2 regions of the Paenibacillus sp. FSL P4-0338 genome follow, and region 2 is predicted to be linked to the other one. Evidence: a T-box and tRNA genes for the amino acid it is inferred to sense, from the RefSeq annotation. Region 2 holds a T-box; the other holds one or more tRNA genes.
The links. The T-box of region 2 lies ahead of pheS (phenylalanine--tRNA ligase subunit alpha). A T-box ahead of a tRNA ligase gene usually reads a tRNA of that ligase, here a tRNA-Phe.
Positions count from the first base shown of each region.

Region 1 (7,524 bases), on a different contig from region 2:
ATGCCTAGGCGCCAGGAGCCGACGAAGGACGTGGCGAACAACGAAACTGCCTCGGGGAGCTGTAAGCAAGCTTTGATCCGGGGGTGTCCGAATGGGGAAACCCAGCTGTGGTAATTCGCAGTTACTCGTATCTGAATACATAGGATACGCAGAGGCAGACCAGGGGAACTGAAACATCTAAGTACCCTGAGGAAGAGAAAACAATAGTGATTCCGTCAGTAGCGGCGAGCGAACGCGGAACAGCCTAAACCAAGGGGCTTGCCTCTTGGGGTTGTGGGACGTCTCACATGGAGTTACAAAGGAATATGGTAGGCGAAGAGGTCTGGAAAGGCCCGCGATAGAGGTAAAAGCCCTGTAGCCTAAACTGTGTTCTCTCCGAGACGGATCCCGAGTAGTGCGGGGCACGTGAAACCCCGTATGAATCCAGCAGGACCATCTGCTAAGGCTAAATACTACCTGGCGACCGATAGTGAAACAGTACCGTGAGGGAAAGGTGAAAAGCACCCCGGAAGGGGAGTGAAATAGAACCTGAAACCGTGTGCTTACAAAAAGTCAGAGCCCTCTTTATGGGTGATGGCGTGCCTTTTGTAGAATGAACCGGCGAGTTACGTTTAACATGCAAGGTTAAGGTGAGAAGCCGGAGCCGCAGCGAAAGCGAGTCTGAATAGGGCGACTGAGTATGTGGACGTAGACCCGAAACCGTGTGATCTACCCCTGTCCAGGGTGAAGGTGCGGTAACACGCACTGGAGGCCCGAACCCACGCATGTTGAAAAATGCGGGGATGAGGTGGGGGTAGCGGAGAAATTCCAATCGAACTCGGAGATAGCTGGTTCTCCCCGAAATAGCTTTAGGGCTAGCCTCGGTGAATGGAGTGGTGGAGGTAGAGCACTGATTGGGTGCGGGGCCCGCAAGGGTTACCAAGCTCAGTCAAACTCCGAATGCCATTAACTTCTTGCCGGGAGTCAGACAGTGAGTGCTAAGATCCATTGTCAAAAGGGAAACAGCCCAGACCATCAGCTAAGGTCCCCAAGTGTGTGTTAAGTGGGAAAGGATGTGGAGTTGCACAGACAACCAGGATGTTGGCTTAGAAGCAGCCACCATTGAAAGAGTGCGTAATAGCTCACTGGTCGAGTGACTCTGCGCCGAAAATGTAACGGGGCTAAACACACCACCGAAGCTATGGCTAGATGCTTTGCATCTGGGGTAGGGGAGCGTTGTATGTGGGTTGAAGGTGTACCGTAAGGAGCGCTGGACAGCATACAAGTGAGAATGCCGGTATGAGTAACGAAAAGATCAGTGAGAATCTGATCCGCCGAAAGCCCAAGGTTTCCTGAGGAAGGCTCGTCCGCTCAGGGTAAGTCGGGACCTAAGGCGAGGCCGAAAGGCGTAGTCGAAGGACAACAGTTTGAAATTACTGTACCACCGTAATCCGCTATGAGCGATGGGGTGACGCAGGAGGGTAGTGACGCGGACTGATGGATGTCCGTCTAAGCAGTGAGGCTGGTGTGTAGGCAAATCCGCACACTATTAAGGCCAGGCTGTGATGGGGAGCGAAAATTATAGTAGCGAAGGTCATGATCTCACACTGCCAAGAAAAGCCTCTAGTCAGGAGAAGGTGCCCGTACCGCAAACCGACACAGGTAGGCGAGAAGAGAATTCTAAGGCGCGCGGAAGAACTCTCGTTAAGGAACTCGGCAAAATGACCTCGTAACTTCGGGAGAAGAGGTGCCTCGGTAGGGTGAATAGCCCGAGGGGGCCGCAGTGAAAAGGCCCAAGCGACTGTTTAGCAAAAACACAGGTCTGTGCGAAGCCGTAAGGCGAAGTATACGGGCTGACGCCTGCCCGGTGCTGGAAGGTTAAGGGGAGTGGTTAGGGGTTAAACCCGAAGCTGTGAACCGAAGCCCCAGTAAACGGCGGCCGTAACTATAACGGTCCTAAGGTAGCGAAATTCCTTGTCAGGTAAATTCTGACCCGCACGAATGGCGTAACGACTTGGGCGCTGTCTCAACGAGAGATCCGGTGAAATTTTAATACCTGTGAAGATGCAGGTTACCCGCGACAAGACGGAAAGACCCCATGGAGCTTTACTGCAGCTTGATATTGAATTTGGGTACGATCTGTACAGGATAGGTGGGAGCCGTTGAGGCAGGAGCGCAAGCTTCTGCGGAGGCGCCGTTGGGATACCACCCTGATCGTATCTAGGTTCTAACCTAGTGCCCTTATCGGGTACGGGGACCGTGTCAGGCGGGCAGTTTGACTGGGGCGGTCGCCTCCTAAAGAGTAACGGAGGCGTTCAAAGGTTCCCTCAGAATGGTTGGAAATCATTCGCAGAGTGCAAAGGCATAAGGGAGCTTGACTGCGAGACCTACAAGTCGAGCAGGGACGAAAGTCGGACTTAGTGATCCGGTGGTACCGCATGGAAGGGCCATCGCTCAACGGATAAAAGCTACCCTGGGGATAACAGGCTTATCTCCCCCAAGAGTCCACATCGACGGGGAGGTTTGGCACCTCGATGTCGGCTCATCGCATCCTGGGGCTGAAGTAGGTCCCAAGGGTTGGGCTGTTCGCCCATTAAAGCGGTACGCGAGCTGGGTTCAGAACGTCGTGAGACAGTTCGGTCCCTATCTGTCGTGGGCGCAGGAAATTTGAGAGGAGCTGTCCTTAGTACGAGAGGACCGGGATGGACGTACCGCTGGTGCATCAGTTGTTCCGCCAGGAGCATGGCTGAGTAGCTACGTACGGACGGGATAAGCGCTGAAAGCATCTAAGCGTGAAGCCCCCCTCAAGATGAGATTTCCCAGTATGTAAGACCCCTTGAAGACGACGAGGTAGATAGGTTGGAGGTGGAAGTGCAGCAATGCATGGAGCTGACCAATACTAATCGGTCGAGGGCTTATCCAAATTTCTAACACGCAGATTCGTTTCGGATTCAGTTTTCAGGCGATCAAGCCTGATATGTATATTCCCTGATAGCTCAGTTGGTAGAGCACTCGACTGTTAATCGAGTTGTCACAGGTTCGAGTCCTGTTCGGGGAGCCATATGGAGAGGTGTCCGAGTTTGGCCGAAGGAGCACGATTGGAAATCGTGTAGGCGCCACAAGCGTCTCGAGGGTTCGAATCCCTCTCTCTCCGTAGCAATACTTTTTACACAGCATGGCTCGTTGGTCAAGGGGTTAAGACACCTCCCTTTCACGGAGGTAACATGGGTTCGAATCCCATACGAGTCACCAATTTTTTGGAACTGATACATGGAGGCTTAGCTCAGCTGGGAGAGCATCTGCCTTACAAGCAGAGGGTCGGGGGTTCGAACCCCTCAGCCTCCACCATCTATCTTTAACCGAATAGATTTTGTTCAATGACGCGGGGTGGAGCAGCCCGGTAGCTCGTCGGGCTCATAACCCGAAGGCCGCAGGTTCAAATCCTGCCCCCGCAACCAATTTGGAACCGTGGTGTAGTTGGCCTAACATGCCTGCCTGTCACGCAGGAGATCGCGGGTTCGAATCCCGTCGGTTCCGCCATTTTTACCAAATTATTTATATGGCTCGGTAGCTCAGTCGGTAGAGCAAAGGACTGAAAATCCTTGTGTCGGGGGTTCGATTCCCTCCCGCGCCACCATATACAACTTAATATGCCGGTGTAGCTCAATTGGTAGAGCAACTGACTTGTAATCAGTAGGTTGGGGGTTCAAGTCCTCTCGCCGGCACCATCCGTGGAGGCTTAGCGAAGTGGCCAAACGCATCAGACTGTAAATCTGCTCACGTACGTGTTCGGTGGTTCGAATCCATCAGCCTCCACCATTTTTAGGGGCATAGTTTAAAGGTAGAACAACGGTCTCCAAAACCGTTGGTGTGGGTTCAATTCCTGCTGCCCCTGCCAAGTAATTTCATATAAAAGAATCATATGGCGACCGTGGCGAAGGGGTTAACGCACCGGATTGTGGTTCCGGCATTCGTGGGTTCGAGACCCATCGGTCGCCCCATTTCTTTTATAAGAATTACATAGCAGTACAACTTAAAAGCTTCACATGGCGACCGTGGCGAAGGGGTTAACGCACCGGATTGTGGTTCCGGCATTCGTGGGTTCGAGACCCATCGGTCGCCCCATTTTCTTTTAAACAATATATTGGGGATTAGCCAAGCGGTAAGGCAACGGACTTTGACTCCGTCATTCATAGGTTCGATTCCTATATCCCCAGCCATTATATGCGGACGTGGCTCAGCGGTAGAGCATCGCCTTGCCAAGGCGAGGGTCGCGGGTTCGATTCCCGTCGTCCGCTCCATTTCATGTGGTGCCATAGCCAAGTGGTAAGGCAAAGCTCTGCAAAAGCTTTATCCCCAGTTCAAATCTGGGTGGCACCTCCATTATTTTTTTGGAAATTATATATGTATACGCCGGCGTGGCGGAATGGCAGACGCGCTCGACTCAAAATCGAGTGGGAAACCGTGGAGGTTCGAGTCCTCTCGCCGGTATAATAATAAAAAGGATCTTACATCTACTTAGGAGTAGATGTAAGATCCTTTTTATTATTAGTGCTCTTATGACTGTAGAGAATCAATTAGAAATGCTTTTGTTGAAAAATTGGGTAAAAAAGAAGCACATTCCTGGCTTACATACTATCCCAAGGGGAGGATGGTGATGTCAAGAGGCTTTGGTTAGTTCTTCAGCCATTACCAGCCATTATACGTTGAGGTGACTCGGTAAGTAGAGCATCACCAAGACGGGCTCGACTTAAAATTGAGCGGAAAGTCGTGGAGGTTCGAGTTCTCTGGCCAGTATTTTAAAAAGGGTTATTATGAATAAATGGTTTTGTGTTATATTATAGGTAAAACCTGTATGCAAAAATTGCAACTAAGTAAGAGGGACTGATTCATGGTAAAATTAAGTGTACTTGGAAATAAGATGGTGATACAGAAAGTTATTATGGGATTTTCACTGTTCTCAATGTTTACAACGCTTCTCCATAAGTATTCAGGAGATGAGCAAATCATTCTGTTCCTCACTGTAGTTATTTTTCTTTTTTTTGTGAATGATTTCACTAGAGAAAGGTATCAGAAGCATACCAGCATGATGTGGATTGTATCCTTTATTTTCAGTAATGTATTGGCAGGATTCTTACTCTTTAAAATTTACTGTATTGGTACTCAGATTTACATTATTATATTACTGGTCGAAATCATTGTAAGCACACATAAAATTCCTATATATATTTTGGGGTTACATTTTACTATTTTTGCTGCTTCGCTGATAGCTGATCATACCACTCTCAGAGATATTTTATCATCTTATTTAATCATCATATCTATTGTCTACCTGTTTCGAAACGGAGTGCTTGAGAAGTCTAGAACTCAAGAGCTAAATCAGGAATTGCAGCTGGCAAATAATAAACTTCACGAATACTCTCATAAGATACAGGAGCTGACGATTTCAAAAGAAAGAACAAGGATTGCCCAAGAGCTCCATGACTCCCTGGGACATTATCTTGTCGCCTTAAATATGAACCTTGAATATGCTAGTACAGTCGTTAACATAGAGCCTGATAAAGCAAGATCGGCTATTAATAAAGCCCATCAGCTCTCTAAAGAATGTATTGTTGATCTTCGGAAAACTGTAGTTCTTCTAAGCGAGGAGCGACTATCCAAAGAACTTGAACAATCCCTTAGTGAGATGTTCAACAACTTTACCGGCACAGACAAGATTCAATTCGAACTGGATATGGATCAAGAAATAGAATATACAGATTCGGATATCAAGAATTGTATATATAAAACTGTTCAGGAGTCCATAACTAATGGCATCAAACATGGGAAGGCCACACGTTTCTCAATTGCCATTTACAAATATTCCGATCATATCTCCTTGCTTATTCATAATAATGGAACTGGCAGTAAGGAGATCATTAAATCTAAAGGGATTCAAGGGATTGAGGAGAGAATTTTAGCCTTGGGAGGGAGTGTTTTTTTTCATTCGAATAACTCTTCAGGATTTAACGTTGAGGCCAGTATTCCCAGAATTGCTGACGATTTTGAGGTTAACAAGGAGGAACATTCATGGTGAATATTATTATAGTGGATGATCAGCAAATTGTCCGGGAAGGCTTGAAGATGATTCTTAGTCTGAATAATGAAATCAGTGTAATCGGTGAAGCTTCTAATGGGGAAGAGGCACTGGAGCTTCTAACCTATAGCTCTCCCGAAGTAATTCTCATGGACATCAGAATGCCTGTAATGAATGGAATTGAAGCAACCAAATTGGTCAAAGCTAAATATCCTGATATTAAGGTGATTATTCTAACCACCTTTAACGACAATGAGTATATATTTGCAGGCCTTAAAAATGGAGCTGACGGATATATATTGAAGGATTCAGGTGCCCAGGAAATTATTTCGTCCATTAAGACCGCCTGTGAAGGAAACATCCTTTTAAATCCGAAGATTACACGGGAGGTAGTGAACGCTCTGAACTCAGCACAGAATACAGGAACAGAAATTATACGGAATGAGCAAATTCTTCAGTTACTTACACCACGTGAGCTTGAGGTCGCCAAATGCATTATGGAAGGCAAAAGCAATAAAGAGATCAGCACTAACCTGTTTATTACTGAAGGTACTGTTAAAAACTATGTCTCGCGAATGCTGGAGAAGCTTGAGCTTAAAAACAGAACAGAATTAACACTTTGTCTGCAAAAATCACTGTAATCCCGGTATGTGCGCAGACTGAGGTTTCAGTTAAGCCGTCCTTATCGTAATCCGTCTATCTCAGACGGATTACGATAAGAACGGCTTATTTATTTTTGCCTCCTGTATGACTAAAGTAATCAACATAACTGGTTACTAAAGTAATACTCGGATTGAGTACTATAGTGAATATTTATAAGTGGATGCGGGGGGTACAATGAGAACAGATCAGAAATGAACGAGAGGTGCTTCGCAAATGCTTGAATTAATTAATTTGACCAAAACCTACAATAACGTCAATGTGGTTAACAATATTTCGCTAAGTGTGAAGCGTGGTGAAATTTTTGGCCTATTAGGTCCTAACGGAGCAGGAAAATCAACGACTGTCTCTATGATCAGCACAGTGCTAACACCCAGCGGCGGAAGTATTATCATCGATAATAAATCACTTAAGGATCATCCTATTGAGATCAAGAGAATCATGGGGATCGTACCGCAGGATCTGGCTTTGTACCAAGCTTTAAGTGCCAAGGAGAATCTGGAGTTCTTCGGGAGTCTATACGGACTTGGCGGAAAAAAGTTAAGAAGCAGGACGGATGAGGTTCTAGAGATTATAGGGCTGCAAGACAAAAGAAGCCAGGATGTGGCTGAGTTCTCCGGAGGGATGAAACGCCGGGTCAATATTGGAGTGGCACTTATGAACAATCCCAAGCTATTGATACTTGATGAACCTACAGTAGGTATCGATCCTCAATCCCGAAATCATATTCTGGAGACAGTAAAAAGACTGAATCAGGAAAGAGAAATGACTGTGATCTATACGAGTCATTACATGGAAGAAGTAGAGTA
Region 1 covers NZ_JBBOCG010000001.1:4,217,874-4,225,397, reverse strand. Annotated here, with positions in the region: rRNA gene MKZ07_RS18505 (23S ribosomal RNA) at 1-2,902, shown strand, start outside; tRNA gene MKZ07_RS18500 (tRNA-Asn) at 2,965-3,040, shown strand; tRNA gene MKZ07_RS18495 (tRNA-Ser) at 3,044-3,133, shown strand; tRNA gene MKZ07_RS18490 (tRNA-Glu) at 3,157-3,231, shown strand; tRNA gene MKZ07_RS18485 (tRNA-Val) at 3,252-3,327, shown strand; tRNA gene MKZ07_RS18480 (tRNA-Met) at 3,361-3,437, shown strand; tRNA gene MKZ07_RS18475 (tRNA-Asp) at 3,442-3,519, shown strand; tRNA gene MKZ07_RS18470 (tRNA-Phe) at 3,541-3,616, shown strand; tRNA gene MKZ07_RS18465 (tRNA-Thr) at 3,632-3,707, shown strand; tRNA gene MKZ07_RS18460 (tRNA-Tyr) at 3,713-3,798, shown strand; tRNA gene MKZ07_RS18455 (tRNA-Trp) at 3,804-3,877, shown strand; tRNA gene MKZ07_RS18450 (tRNA-His) at 3,905-3,980, shown strand; tRNA gene MKZ07_RS18445 (tRNA-His) at 4,029-4,104, shown strand; tRNA gene MKZ07_RS18440 (tRNA-Gln) at 4,125-4,199, shown strand; tRNA gene MKZ07_RS18435 (tRNA-Gly) at 4,206-4,280, shown strand; tRNA gene MKZ07_RS18430 (tRNA-Cys) at 4,289-4,362, shown strand; tRNA gene MKZ07_RS18425 (tRNA-Leu) at 4,392-4,470, shown strand; gene MKZ07_RS18420 (sensor histidine kinase) at 4,871-6,055, shown strand; gene MKZ07_RS18415 (response regulator transcription factor) at 6,052-6,696, shown strand; gene MKZ07_RS18410 (ABC transporter ATP-binding protein) at 6,932-7,524, shown strand, end outside.
Region 1: it has a tRNA-Phe gene. The T-box ahead of pheS (phenylalanine--tRNA ligase subunit alpha) is inferred to sense a tRNA for this amino acid. The anticodon was not compared.

Region 2 (7,524 bases):
CAGATTGAAGTTCTGAAATATGAAGCCGATCTTCTCGTTGCGGATCTGAGCCAGCTTATTGTCAGACAGCCTGCGGATCTCCTGGCCGTCCAGGAAATAATCGCCTTCATTCGCCACATCGAGGCAGCCCAGCATGTTCATCAGGGTGGACTTGCCTGACCCTGAGGGGCCAATGATCGCAACGAATTCACCGTGATCAATGGTGAAGCTCAGGCTCCTCAGAACCGTCATCGATTCTCCGGCCATCGTGAAGCTGTGCTGCATATTCTCAACCCGGATCAGCGGTTCTGGTGAGATCATCGTCCGCCACCGCCCCCGGAGAAACCGCCCCTGCTGCCTCCGCTGCCTCCGCCGGAGAAGCCGCCACCGCTCCCGCCGGGAAAGCCTCCGCTCCCTCCGGTCATTCCTCCGCCGCCCATACCGCCTTGCTGCGGAGAGGTGGTATGGCCTGAGGAAATCACGGTTGGGAGGATCACTTCATCCCCTTCACTTAAGCCGCTGACGATTTCGATGCTGCTCTCATTGTGGATACCGGTCTCCACAGCCACCCGCTGCGTGCCGGCGGCATTGCCCGAGGCACTCCGGCTTCCGGCTGCCCTGCCGGAGAACCCGGCGCCGGCCGGGAATTCACCGCCGGGAAACGCTCCGCCCCGGGCTTCTCTGCCGCCTTGAGGGTATCCGCCGCCTTGACCGCTTCCGCGGGCAGCTCTGCCGCCGGTCTGGCCTTCTTCTCCTTCCGGCCTGATTTCGCCTTGGCCGCCGGGAGCCTGTCCGTCAGCCGCGACACTCTCAGCAGACTTGGAGCCAGCCGCTCCGTTACCAGAAGTTTTGGTGCCTGATTCATTTCCGCCGGTCACCGGCACATTGACGAAGGATTTCCCGTTTATCTTCGTGACAGCTTCGATGGGAACGGTCAGAATATCTTTCTTCTCTTCGATCGTAACCGCCACCTCCGCAGACATGCCGATAAGCACGCCCTCCGAGTTATTTAATCCTACAGTGACGTTGAACAAGGAGACGCCATTAGAGGAGGTTCCTTCTTTGGCGATATCTATAACTTTACCAGTAAAAGACTTATCCTCAAGGGCATCCAGTGTAATGGTCGAGGCTTGATTCAGCTTGATTTTGGGGATATCCAGCTCGTCTACCTGAACGGTTACACTTAGGTTCACGTAGTCGGTCATGGTGAACAGCTCTGTACCATTCTGGGCCTGTTCGCCGGCCGTAATATTCACGGCAGTGATCGTTCCATCGATCGGAGCGGTCAGCGGATCAGGCGGAGCCATATCTTCATGGATAGCAGTGATGGATTCCTGCTGGTCTACGATATCGCTATTGGCCTTATCAATGGCTTTTTTTGCCGACTCCAGCTCTTCCTCTGTCGCGTTATTCATAGCCAGCGTCTTGTAGCTCTCCTGTTTATTCGCAAGCTCTGTCTTGAGATTCTCCAGTGACTTCGTGGCTTCCTTCAGCTTATCGTCCAGATCGCCCGCGACAAATGTGATCAGCACATCGCCTTTTTTAACGACATCGCCTTTCTTAACCATGACCGTATCGACCTTCCCGGCTTCTTTGGTGCGGATGCTCTCGCTGTTGATCGCCGATACGGCACCTGAACCCGAGACACCCACCAGGATATCTCCCTTACTGGCAACTGCCGTGTTCAGAGGAGCGGCAGTGATCTGCCGGTTCTGATCCGGCCAGAACGTATAGCCCGCGATCCCTGCAATAGCAACGAGGACTATGGCTGAAGCGATAATGATGATCTTCTTCTTGTTCATTGTGCGGCTCCTTCAGTGGAAGATGTGGCTGCTTTGGCGGTAACCTCAAGGGAATAGGCCTGGCTGGCGAGCTCCGTCCGTATTCCCTGGAATTCATCGTAGAATTTAAGGGCGTAGGTGCCGGAGCTGAGATTTTTGAACAGGACGCTGGTAAGGGTCGTAGAATAAGAGTTGTTTGTTCCCAGAGTCAAGTCGGTGCCAAGCGTCAGAGTTTTCTCATGAGACTGTCCATAAGGATCGATAACCTGAAGGATGAGCTTATGCTGGTAAGCGCCTGTCTGGTAGGTAGTATCCTGATTGAGATTGTAATTGAACGTCACAGCAACGCTGCTTGCGCCCTTGGTGAGTTCCCCTGTAGAGCTGGTAACTGCCAGTGTATAAGGGAAAAACGGAACGGAGGCCAGAGTGATCAGAGGCGTAACCTCAGCCGGTGTCAGTGTCAGCGCTGCCGTATTCACGTATCCCGTCGCAGCCGTTCCTGCGGCAGTCAGTTTGCCATCCGCAATTGCTTGGCTGATATACAGCTGAAGATCTGCGGTGTCCAGAGCGGACGGAACTTTTGCCCAGAAGGTGACGAGTGTTTTGCCCTCAGGGCTGGTTGACAGCTCGGACTGGTTGGCGGTTGCTTCAAAATATTGCCCGTCAGCAGTCCTGAACTGTGCGTACAGACGGGCCAGATCTGCCTGCCGGACTTCGTCGCTGTTCATTTCCACTTCGCTGTACACAAGGCTCGAGCCGGTTCCTCTATACAGGAGGGTGAGGCGTTCCTTCACGGTGGCTTGTTTGCCGGTGGCCGTGATCTTGAAGGCTTCCCCTGCAGCTAGCGGAGCTACACTCTTAACGGCACTGTCGCTTGTGCTGAGAGAGAGGAACTGCGATACTTCTGTACCCTTGGTCTCCTGGAGAATGAGCTTGACTTGTCTGAAATCCAGGGTGTATGGAATACGACCTTGAACCGATATCTGAGTGCTGGCACCAGGGGCAAGGACCGAAGAGCTGTTGTTCGTATAAGTCTGGGCAGAGGAACTGAGATCCTTCTGATCCACCAGGAGTATTCCGGTAAAAGCAGGCAAAGTAATGGTCTTGGACGTTGCATTGCGTATCGTCATTCTGGCCTGTACCAGATCCTCGCTGCCCCAAGGCAGACGCAGCAGGGAGTCCAGAGAGACAGCGAAGGTGCCGTAGGTATTGGTTACGCTGGTCTCGGCGGCGAGATGAATCTGGCTCTCCGGCGTATAAGGGATGCGGAAATAGGCCACAGGCAGCGTTACCTTATCCGCGCTGGTTGCAGGAGCAATCATGCGCAGCTCCAGCGAATCCTGAGCCAGCTCCAGCGGAACACTGGCACTCAGCTCAATCAGCTTGTCTTCCAGCGGCTTCAGGGTCAGGCTGCTCAAGGCTGTGGACGTCACCGGGAAGCTATAGCCTTCCGCCGACTGGACGTTAAGCTCATAAGCAGGCAAAGTAACCGCTGTGCTGCCGGTATTCTTCACCCGGAACTGATAGCTCCACACACCGTTCCCGTTATCCGCATGCACAGTTGCCTTCAGCAGCTGCATGTCCACCATATTGCTGGCGATGGAGACCTTTTTGGTATAGCCCGCCGCTACAGTGAAATCTGCGGTTACCGCAGCCGGAAGCGCGTAGGAAGAGACAGGCAGGTACAGCTTGAGTCCTTCATCCAGCTTAGCGATCTGTAGCGTCATCTTGCTGAGATTCATGTAGGAGGGGATCTCGGTCATATAATAGAGCGTCTTCTTCTCCTGAGGCTGAAGCTTGAATGCGGAGCTGCTGTCATCCAGTGTAAGTGTGAAGACAGAGCCGCCCGAGGATTTCAGGTACAAGGTGTAGCCCGGATCTGTAAGCACTTTGGTACCCAGATTGGTTAAGCTAAGCCCGACCTTGGCATAGACTTTGCCGTTATAGTTGTAGATTTGCACGGATTCGGCTTTGGTGCCGGCTGTAATACCGCCGAGTTCAACCTTTCGGGTCTCCCCTGTAAGCGAGGACAGAGAATAATTGGATGGGACCGTGAACGTGCCTATCCGCTGTTCATAATTAGCGGCGCTGAAATTCCAGCCGTATATGTTGATTTTAAGTCCTTTGACAGAGGCGGCAGTTCCAATATTCGCATAGTATGTAAGGCTGGTGCTCTGTTTTGCGGGGATTTTCTTGACTGTACTGTCTGCACTGACCGGAATTCCCTTAATTACGCTGCCGCCCGCAGTTACAATTTTGGAGAAATAGTCCGCCAGATTGACGCTGCTGCCGGCAGTATTGGAATAGGTTAGCGTGTAGGTGAGAATATTACCGCCGGTTTGGCTCTGAATCCCTACATGGCTCAGCTTCACTTGAAGCGTGGTACCGAGCTTGAGCGCACTTAGACTGTTAAGTGTAGAGACTTCCGTGACCGCGCTTGCTGCTGTGGCAGCCGTTGAACCGGATGAAGCAGCATAGGCCGTGGTTCCCGGGCTTCCTGCGGTTTGAATTGCGGCAAATGTGCTGAGCAGCAGCAGAACAAATGCTTTTTTTCGTGTGAGCATGTAATTTCCTCCTTGAATGATCTCATAAGGCAAAATATCAGCATTGACTGAATGCCCGCTGAAAAAAAGCCGTCAAACCGCGCTGAAGCTTAAAAGAAGCTAAAAAAATAAGCGGAATTTGCGCGGCTTGTCAAACGGGCTGTTTTTGCATATAATAGATGGGCATATCTTCCCAAGCGGAGGATCGAAGTGCAGAGGTTATAATCCGCATACATGCAATGATGGAGAAGAGTACGCAGTGCCTGGCTTACAGGGAGGAAGCGCCGCAGATTGAGAGCGTTTCTAAGAGAGCAGAGCTGCCGAAGTTCACTCCGGAGCAGTTCCCTGAATGTGCTTCAAGGCTTCCTTGAAGAGCGCTAGTAGGGGGGACCGGCCGCAGACCGTTATTTCTGTATAAAGTGAGACAGGTCTTTGCCGCACCGAAAGAGGGAATATTGCTCTTAAGGGAAGCGTACGGCCGTCTAACAAGGGTGGTACCACGGTCTTTTCGTCCCTTTACCGGGAGGAAAGGCCTTTTTTTGTTGAACAATACGAGATTTGAGGGGGCAGTACAAGCCATGAAAGACAAATTGGAAGCACTGAAGGCTGAGGCACTGACGAAGCTGCAGGCGGTATCCGATCCGCAGATTCTGAATGACCTGCGCGTCAAATACCTTGGCAAAAAAGGCGAGCTGACAGAGGTTCTGCGCGGTATGGGCGGACTAAGCGCGGAGGAGCGTCCGGTGATCGGCCAGGTGGCCAATCTGGTGCGCAGCGCGATTGAAGAGGTGATCGGCGCCAAGCAGGAGCTGTTCGAGCAGCAGGAGACGCAGAACCGTCTCAATGCAGAGAAGGTCGATGTAACCCTGCCGGGCCGCGGCATGCCCCAGGGCGGGATTCATCCGCTCAGCCGGGTGATTCAGGAGATCGAGGATATTTTCATCGGCATGGGCTACAAGGTGGCGGAAGGACCGGAAGTGGAGACAGATTATTATAACTTCGAGGCGCTTAACCTTCCGAAGAACCATCCAGCCCGCGATATGCAAGATTCCTTCTATATTACGGAAGACATTCTGATGCGCACACAGACCTCGCCGGTTCAGATCCGCACCATGCAGGCGATGAACGGGGAGACTCCGGTCAAGGTTATCTGTCCGGGCAAGGTATTCCGCCGTGATGACGACGATGCGACCCACTCCTTCCAGTTCCATCAGATCGAAGGTCTGGTGATCGGACGCAATATCCGCATGAGCGACCTGAAGGGTACCCTGCAGCAGTTCATGAAGGAGATGTTCGGTCCTAGCGCGGGCATCCGCCTGCGCCCAAGCTTCTTCCCGTTCACCGAGCCTAGCGTTGAGGTGGATGTAAGCTGCTTCAAATGCGGCGGCGAAGGCTGCCGGCTCTGCAAGCAGAGCGGCTGGCTGGAGATTCTCGGCGCCGGTATGGTGCACCCGAATGTGCTGCGGATGGGCGGATACGATCCTGAGGTCTACAGCGGCTTCGCGTTCGGCATGGGCGCTGAACGGATTGCGATGCTGAAATACGGCATCGATGACATCCGTTACTTCTACACGAATGATATGGGTTTTGTGAAGCAGTTCAAGGGTATTTAGGGATTTGGCGGGTGTGTATGGGGCGCGAGGGACGCTTGTAAGAAAAGGTAGTGAGGTGCTGGTTTACTTTGAATCAAAGACTGTATTAGAAGGGCCGGAGGGGAATTTTGGAACTGGAGGAGCGGTAGCGACCGCCTTTAGGATTTAATTTCTACTGCAGCCAGCAGTGTAATCAGGAAATTCAATCCTAACAGCGGCCGGAAGTCCAAAACTTCTCTGGAGGTTCTGCTAGTGCAGGATGCTTCGAAGTAACCTAGGGAGCACACAGACCTTTGCTTCGACTTCTGCGTGCCCCGGCGCAGGCCGGCATGGAGATCAATACATCTGAAACAAAAAGGAAGTGTGCGATTATGAAAGTATCAACCGCCTGGCTGGCCGATTATATATCGCTGGAAGGGGTGACCGCAGATAGCTTGGCGGACAAAATCACCACCGCCGGTATCGAGATTGACGGAGTAGAACGCCGCAACAAAGGGATTTCCGGGATTGTGACCGGCTACGTGAAATCCAAAGAAAAGCACCCGGACGCCGATAAGCTGAATATCTGTATCGTCGATGCGGGACAGGGCGAGGATCTGCAGATCGTCTGCGGAGCGAAGAATGTCGCAGCGGGCCAGAAGGTTCCGGTCGCGCTGGTGGGCGCCAAGCTGCCGGGCCTGGAGATCAAAAAAGCCAAGCTGCGCGGCGTGCTGTCGCAGGGGATGATCTGCTCGGCCAAAGAGCTGGGCCTGAACGACAAGCTGCTGCCCAAAGAGCTGCAGGAAGGCATTCTCGTGCTGCCGGAGCAGACCGAGGTGGGCCAGGATATTCTCAAGGTGCTCGGACTGAATGACGAAATCCTTGATTTCGACCTGACGCCGAACCGTTCCGACTGCCTGAGCATGATCGGTGCCGCTTATGAGGTAAGCGCGGTGCTGGGCCGTGAGCTGAAGCTGGCTGATCCGGCGGCAGAGCTCGTGGAAACGGGCGGCAAGGCAGCGGACTCCATCACGGTTACAATTGAGGACGAGGCTTTCTGCAGTCATTATGCCGTGCGTTATATTGCCGGAGTGAAGACCGCGCCGTCCCCGCTGTGGATTCAGAACCGCCTGATGGCAGCCGGGGTACGTCCGATTAACAATATCGTAGACATCACCAACTATGTGATGCTGGAATATGGACAGCCGCTGCATGCATTTGACGGCGGGCAGCTCCAGGGCGGAACCATCGGTGTACGGTTTGCCCGTGAAGGTGAAGGACTCGTTACCCTTGACGGACAAGAGCGCAAGCTGGAGCCGCAGATGCTGGTTATTGCCGATGGTTCAGGCGCAATTGGCCTGGCTGGAGTGATGGGCGGACTCTCTACAGAGGTTACCGCTGACACCGTTAATATCGTACTGGAATCAGCCGAATTCGATGGCGGAACGGTACGCAAGACCTCGCGTCAGCTTGGTCTGCGCTCGGAAGCGTCCCAGCGGTTCGAGAAGGAAGTCGATCCGAATGCGGTCATCCCTGCGCTTAACCGTGCGGCTGCACTGATTGCCCGGTATGCCGGTGGAACGGTGCATGAAGGGATTGTTCAGGCCGGCAGCGTCTTTGGTCAGGAGAAGGTGCTGCAATTATCGCTGG
Region 2 covers NZ_JBBOCG010000002.1:1,999,213-2,006,736, forward strand. Annotated here, with positions in the region: gene MKZ07_RS32660 (ABC transporter ATP-binding protein) at 1-300, opposite strand, end outside; gene MKZ07_RS32665 (efflux RND transporter periplasmic adaptor subunit) at 297-1,781, opposite strand; gene MKZ07_RS32670 (hypothetical protein) at 1,778-4,324, opposite strand; T-box leader at 4,534-4,822, shown strand; gene pheS (phenylalanine--tRNA ligase subunit alpha) at 4,882-5,916, shown strand; gene pheT (phenylalanine--tRNA ligase subunit beta) at 6,267-7,524, shown strand, end outside.